DNA from 2 places in the Streptomyces antibioticus genome. Region 2 is predicted to be linked to the other one. Evidence: riboswitches for the same ligand, from Rfam matches in the RefSeq annotation. Region 2 holds a riboswitch; the other holds the start of a gene.
The links. Region 2 has a riboswitch for glycine ahead of gcvT (glycine cleavage system aminomethyltransferase GcvT). Riboswitches for the same ligand answer to the same signal wherever they lie in the genome.

Region 1: another riboswitch for glycine. It lies ahead of gcvP (aminomethyl-transferring glycine dehydrogenase); the one in region 2 lies ahead of gcvT (glycine cleavage system aminomethyltransferase GcvT).

What each region holds. Positions count from the first base shown of each region.
Region 1 is NZ_CM007717.1:1,599,217-1,602,415, reverse strand. Features, by position in the region: gene AFM16_RS07095 (DNA polymerase IV) at 1-593, shown strand, start outside; gene AFM16_RS07090 (nucleotidyltransferase domain-containing protein) at 685-1,152, shown strand; gene AFM16_RS07085 (PRC-barrel domain-containing protein) at 1,248-1,619, opposite strand; glycine riboswitch at 1,749-1,844, shown strand; gene gcvP (aminomethyl-transferring glycine dehydrogenase) at 2,023-3,199, shown strand, end outside.
Region 2 is NZ_CM007717.1:5,957,087-5,960,285, forward strand. Features, by position in the region: gene gcvH (glycine cleavage system protein GcvH) at 6-383, opposite strand; gene gcvT (glycine cleavage system aminomethyltransferase GcvT) at 681-1,802, opposite strand; glycine riboswitch at 1,846-1,968, opposite strand; glycine riboswitch at 1,969-2,063, opposite strand; gene AFM16_RS27125 (AAA family ATPase) at 2,241-2,921, shown strand; gene AFM16_RS27130 (enhanced serine sensitivity protein SseB) at 3,033-3,199, shown strand, end outside.

The DNA.
Region 1 (3,199 bases), 4.4 Mb from region 2:
GACTGCGCGGGGCCGGTCTGTCCGGGCGGACCATCGTGCTGAAGGTGCGGCGCTACGACTTCTCCACGCTCACCCGGTCCGAGACGCTGCGTGGGCCCACGGACGATCCCACGGTGGTGCGGGAGGCGGCGGCACGGCTGCTGGATTCCGTGGACACGACAGGTGGGGTGCGGCTGTTGGGGGTGGGGGTCAGTGGATTGGCGGACTTCACCCAGGAGGACCTGTTCGCGCAGGCCGTGGGGGAGGGGCGGGACGAGGAGCGGGCGGAGGGCGGCGGGGAGGAGACGGTGCCGGCCGCTGCGCCCGTGGTGGAGGAGGCCGTGCCGGCGGCGCACCGGTGGCGTCCGGGGCACGATGTGCGGCACGCCGAGTTCGGGCCCGGGTGGGTGCAGGGGAGCGGGCTGGGGCGGGTCACCGTGCGGTTCGAGACGCCGGAGTCGGAGCCGGGGCGGGTGCGGACGTTCCGGGTCGACGATCCGGAGCTGGAGTCGTCGGATCCGCTGCCGTTGGTGCGAAGACCCGGTGACGGCGCTGCGATCGCGGCGGCGGGGTCGGGAGCCGAGAATCCGGGTGTGAGCGCCGGGAACTCCTGAGAGACACCGCCCGTTACGCAGAGTGACTGGATGGATGGTGTCGGCTGGGGAGTGACGGGGAGTCGCTGTGCTGGAGGAGAGCGGGAGCGGTATGGACGGGCTGGAGCTGGAGGGTGTTCGGCCGGCGGCCGGGCAGGCGGTTCAGGCGCGGGAGGCCGAGAGGCTGGCGGTGATCGACCGCGTCACCCGTTGGGGTGCGAACCGGAGCGATGTCGTCGGGGTCCTGCTGGTCGGGTCCTGTGCGCGGGGGACGGCGCGGCCTGAGTCCGATGTGGACCTCGTCGTGCTCACGACGGACCCGTCCGGGTACGGCGAGGGCGGGGCGTGGCTGCGTGAGCTGAGCCTGGGGGAGGTGGCGCGGGTCCGGGAGTGGGGGCCTGTCACCGAGTGGCGGCATGTGACGGCGAGTGGCCTGGAGGTGGAGTTGGGCATCACGTCGACGAACTGGGCGCGTACGGATCCGGTTGACGCGGGGACACGTGCGGTGGTCGTGGACGGGGCCCGGCCCTTGTACGACCCGGCTGGGTTGCTGGGGGCGCTGATAGGGGTGTGTGGCTGAGGTGCGTCGGCGGGTGCGGGTGCGTGGGGGCCTTTCGCGCAGTTCCCCGCGCCCCTGAGTCTCGGCTGCGGCTGGCCCTTGCCCGGGGCCTTGTCTCAGGTCTCGTCTGTGCCTGCCAGGCGGCCGAAGTCGTGGTCCGGGAGAGGGGGTGGGGCGGCGACGTCCAGGCCGTAGTGGTGGTAGAGCTGGAGTTCCTGGTCGGGCGAGAGGTGGCGGCCCACGCCGAAGTCCGGGGCGTCCTTGATCAGCGAGCGTTCGAAGGGGACGTGGAGGGTGCCTTCGATCAGCTCGCTGGGCTCCAGCGGGACGAAGGCGTCCCGGGAGAACAGACCGGTGCGTATGGCGGCCCACTCGGGCACGCCGGTCGCGTCGTCGAGGTAGACCTCGTCGACGGTGCCGATCTTGGTGCCGTTGCGGTCGAACGCCTTGCGGCCGATCAGGTTGCGCGGATCGATGTCGGTCTGCACGGGCCCTCCACATGGTCGCAAACTCATCCGTAGGCACTACATCCGTAAGCACTACAAAAGAGCACATCGGGGCTCGCGGCCACTCGAAGGAGGTGGCGTTGACCTCGCTGGTAGTCTGGCAACGGCTGCTGACCCCGTGCGGGAGAGTCCTCCGGACATCACCGGAGGCGCCGAAGGAGCAAATCCTCCCCGGAATCTCTCAGGCCCAGGTACCGCACGGACGAGGTCACTCTGGAAAGCAGGGCGGGTGTCGACGGCTTCCGCTCTCACCGACGGTGAAAGCCGGGTGCCCCTTCGTGGGCGGCCGGTGAAGCTCTCAGGTTGAGATGACAGAGGGGGAGGCCGTTCGGGTACCCGCGCCGTGGTGCCCCTCGAAGGTCGTGTCGACCAGGAGGCCCCCGTAATGACCGCCTACCGCATTCCGCTCTCCGAGCTCGAGCGGGGTATCCCCTTCGAGCAGCGCCACATCGGCCCCGACCAGGAGGCGCGGGCCAAGATGCTCGCGCACGTCGGGTACGGCTCGCTCGACGAGCTGACCGCCGCCGCGGTCCCGGATGTGATCAAGAACGCCGACGCGCTGGACCTGCCGGACGCGCGCACCGAGGCCGAGGTGCTGGCCGAGCTGCGGTCGCTGGCCGACCGCAACCAGGTGCTCGACTCCATGATCGGACTCGGGTACTACGGCACCTTCACGCCCCCGGTGATCCTGCGGAACGTCATGGAGAACCCGGCCTGGTACACGGCCTACACCCCGTACCAGCCGGAGATCTCGCAGGGCCGGCTGGAGGCGCTGCTGAACTTCCAGACCATGGTCGCCGACCTCACCGGCCTGCCCACCTCGGGTGCCTCGCTGCTGGACGAGGGCACCGCCGCCGCCGAGGCGATGGCGCTGTCGCGGCGCATGGGGAAGAACAAGAAGGGCCTCTTCCTCATCGACGCGGACGTGCTGCCGCAGACCATCGCCGTGATCCAGACCCGGGCCGAGCCGACCGGCGTGGAGATCGTCGTCGCCGACCTCGGTGACGGCATCCCGGCCGACCTCGCGGCGCGGGAGATCAACGGCGTGCTGGTCCAGTACCCGGGCGCCTCCGGTGTCGTACGCGACATCACGGCCGTCATCGAGCAGGCGCACGAGCTGGGGGCGCTGGTGACGGTCGCCGCCGATCTGCTCGCGCTGACGCTGCTGAAGTCCCCGGGCGAGCTGGGGGCGGACATCGCGATCGGTACGACGCAGCGGTTCGGTGTGCCGATGGGCTTCGGCGGTCCGCACGCCGGCTACATGGCCGTGCACGAGAAGTTCGCGCGCAGCCTGCCCGGGCGGCTCGTGGGTGTCTCCGTGGACGCCGACGGCAACCGCGCCTACCGGCTCGCGCTCCAGACGCGTGAGCAGCACATCCGCCGGGAGAAGGCCACCAGCAACATCTGCACCGCGCAGGTGCTGCTGGCCGTGATGGCCGGCATGTACGCGGTCTACCACGGGCCCGAGGGCCTCCGGTCGATCGCCTGGCGCACGCACCGCTACGCCTCGATCCTCGCCGCCGGGCTGACCGCCGGCGGGGTGGAGGTCGTGCACGGGTCGT
Region 2 (3,199 bases):
ACTCCTCAGCCGGCGGTGTAGGCGGTGTACTCGTCGGCGGAGAGCAGCTCCTCCTGCTCGCCCGTCACGCGTACCTTGAACAGCCACCCGCCCTCGAAGGGGGCGGAGTTCACCAGCGACGGGTCGTCGACGACGTCCTGGTTGACCTCGACGATCTCGCCGTCGACCGGCGAGTACAGCTCGCTGACCGACTTGGTGGACTCCAGCTCACCGCAGGACTCGCCCGCGGTGACCGCGTCGCCGACCTCCGGGAGCTGGACGAAGACCACGTCGCCGAGCGCGTTGGCCGCGTGCTCCGTGATGCCGACCGTCGAGACGCCGTCCGCGGCGGCCGACAGCCACTCGTGCTCCTTGCTGTACCGAAGCTGCTGGGGGTTGCTCATGGCCTGAATTCTCCTGTACGCGAGGGACTGCTGGTGAATGAGGGACTGCTGCACACGCGAGTGAGCAGCGCAAAGGTGCGCAGGGGTCACCCGCGCGCGGTGCTCAGTGTTCAGGACCTCTCTTTCGGATCTTGCCGGGGGTCGCGGGCCCTGGCACGCACATCTGCGGCGTTGTCGTCGGTTGTCAACGCTCCGCGTTGCCGCCCTCCTCCGCCTTGCAGCTGCACGCACCAGACCCCGCTCGGGCCCGCCGAGACGCACCGTCACTCGGGGTCGGCCAGATCCGAAAGAGAGGTCCTACTTCTGCCGCTTGTAGAACGGCAGCGGCACGACCTCGTACGGCTCGTGGGTGCCGCGGATGTCCACGCCGACGCCCGGGGTGCCCGGGGCGGCGTGCGCGGCGTCGACGTAGGCCATCGCGATCGGCTTGCCCAGCGTCGGGGAGGGGGCGCCGGAGGTGACCTCGCCGATCACCTCGCCGCCGGAGACGACGGAGAACCCGGCGCGCGGCACCCGGCGGCCCTCGGCGACCAGGCCGACCAGCACCCGCGGCGGCTTCGCGGCGGCCCGCTCGGCGGCTTCCTGGAGCGCCTCGCGCCCCACGAAGTCGCCCTCCTTCTCGAACTTCACCACGCGCCCGAGGCCCGCGTCGAAGGGGGTCAGCGCGGTCGACAGCTCGTGCCCGTACAGCGGCATGCCCGCCTCCAGGCGCAGCGTGTCGCGGCAGGACAGCCCGCACGGGACCAGTCCGACGCCCGCGCCGGCCTCGGTCAACGCCTGCCACAGCTCGACGGCGTGCTCCGGCTTCACGAACAGTTCGAAGCCGTCCTCGCCGGTGTAGCCGGTGCGGGCGATCAGCGCGGGGACCCCGGCGACCGTGCCCGGCAGGCCGGCGTAGTACTTCAGGCCGTCGAGGTCGGCGTCGGTGAGGGACTTCAGGATGCCGGGGGACTCGGGGCCCTGGACGGCGATCAGCGCGTACGCGTCCCGGTCGTCGCGGACCTCGGCGTCGAAGCCGGCCGACCGCTCCACCAGGGCGTCCAGCACGGTCTGCGCGTTGGAGGCGTTGGCGACGACCAGGTACTCGGTCTCGGCCAGCCGGTAGACGATCAGGTCGTCCAGGATGCCGCCGTCGGCCCGGCAGATCATGGTGTAGCGGGCCCGGCCGGGCTTGACCCCGCCGATGTTGCCCACCAGGGCGAAGTCGAGCAGGGCCGCGGCCTGCGGGCCGGTGACGGCGATCTCGCCCATGTGCGAGAGGTCGAAGAGCCCGGCGCGGGTGCGTACGGCGGTGTGCTCGTCGCGCTCGGAGCCGTAGCGCAGGGGCATGTCCCAGCCGGCGAAGTCGGTCATCGTCGCGCCCAGCGAGCGATGCAGAGCATCGAGCGCGGTGTGACGGAGTTCTTCGGTACTGCTCATCGGTCGTTCGTCTCCCAAGGCATGACAGACAGGGCGAGGGCGTTCCTCCCCATCTGTCATCGGAACCTGAGAGGTTCGCCATGACCGCGCGCCTGTGGACACGGCGGGTCGTGGCTTGCACCTTGGGTGGGACCACCGGTGACGGCGGTCCGCTTTTCAGATGTGCCTCGCCCGCGCGGTAACGGTGCCTGAGAGATTCAAGGGAGGGACTTGCTCCTTCGGCGCCCCAGCGAAGACTGGGAACTCTCCCGCGCGGATTCAAACGGCCGGTATGCAGTTGGCGCGCCCATCATTGCACGCCCCGCCCCGGTCGCCACAGGCCGCATCTGTAACCGGCCTGTGGCGGTACGCGCACGAAAACGCGAGACATCACGCATTACCTTCTCTTTACGCTCGGTGGGGAGAAGACTTGCCTGACCCCAGGGGAGGACGATCACGGTGAACAGGACCCCCGCGAGGACCACGGTTCTCGCGACCACCTCGGCGCTCGCGCTGCCGGCACAGCCCGCCGCACCCGCCCGGGAGGCGCGCCGAGCCCGGACCGCACCCGTCGTCCGCGATCTGCGCGACCGCTCGGGACGCGGCCCGCACGGCCTGCTCTTCGGCCGCCACGACCTGGTGGTGGTCACCGGTCTGCCCGGCAGCGGCAAGTCGACGCTGATGCGGCGCGCGGTCACCGGCACCCGTATCGACTCCCAGGACACCCGCGACCGCTGGGACGCCCGCGTGCCCCGCTTCCTGCCCTACGCCCTCTACCGCCCCCTGGTCCGCCTCGCCCACTTCGCCGCGCTGCGCCGCGCCCTGCGCACCGGTGAGGGCGTCGTCGTCCACGACTGCGGCACCCAGGCGTGGGTGCGCGACTGGCTGGCCCGCGAGGCCCGGCGCCGCGGCGCCACCCTGCATCTGCTGCTGCTCGACGTCACCCCGGACGCGGCGCTGGCCGGGCAGCGCGAGCGCGGCCGGGGCGTCTCGCGGTACGCGTTCCTGCGCCACCGCACGGCCGCCGCCCGGCTGCTGCGCTCGGTGGAGCGCGGCCGGCTGCCCGCCGGGGTCGGCGCGGCGGTGCTGCTCGACCGGGACGCGGCGGACGCCCTGAACCGGATCGGCTTCTCCGCCTGATCACCACGGGGGCCCGGCGCTCCCCTCTCGCCCGGAGGAACCCGGAGGAAAGCGCCCCCGTACCCGTTAGCCTTTCAGCCACACCCGTGGTCACCAGCAGGCGGTAGGCAGATGGACTTCCCACCGGCGGACTTCCCGACGGCATTCCCCGCACCGGCACACCCCCATCCGCACGGCGGATGGCCGGGCAACGAACTGGAGGAGGTGCTCTCCGCCTCCCTCGGCGTGCCCGGCGCCGGCGGCCGCATCGTGGAGGTGCTCGGCCGCAGCTTCGTCTG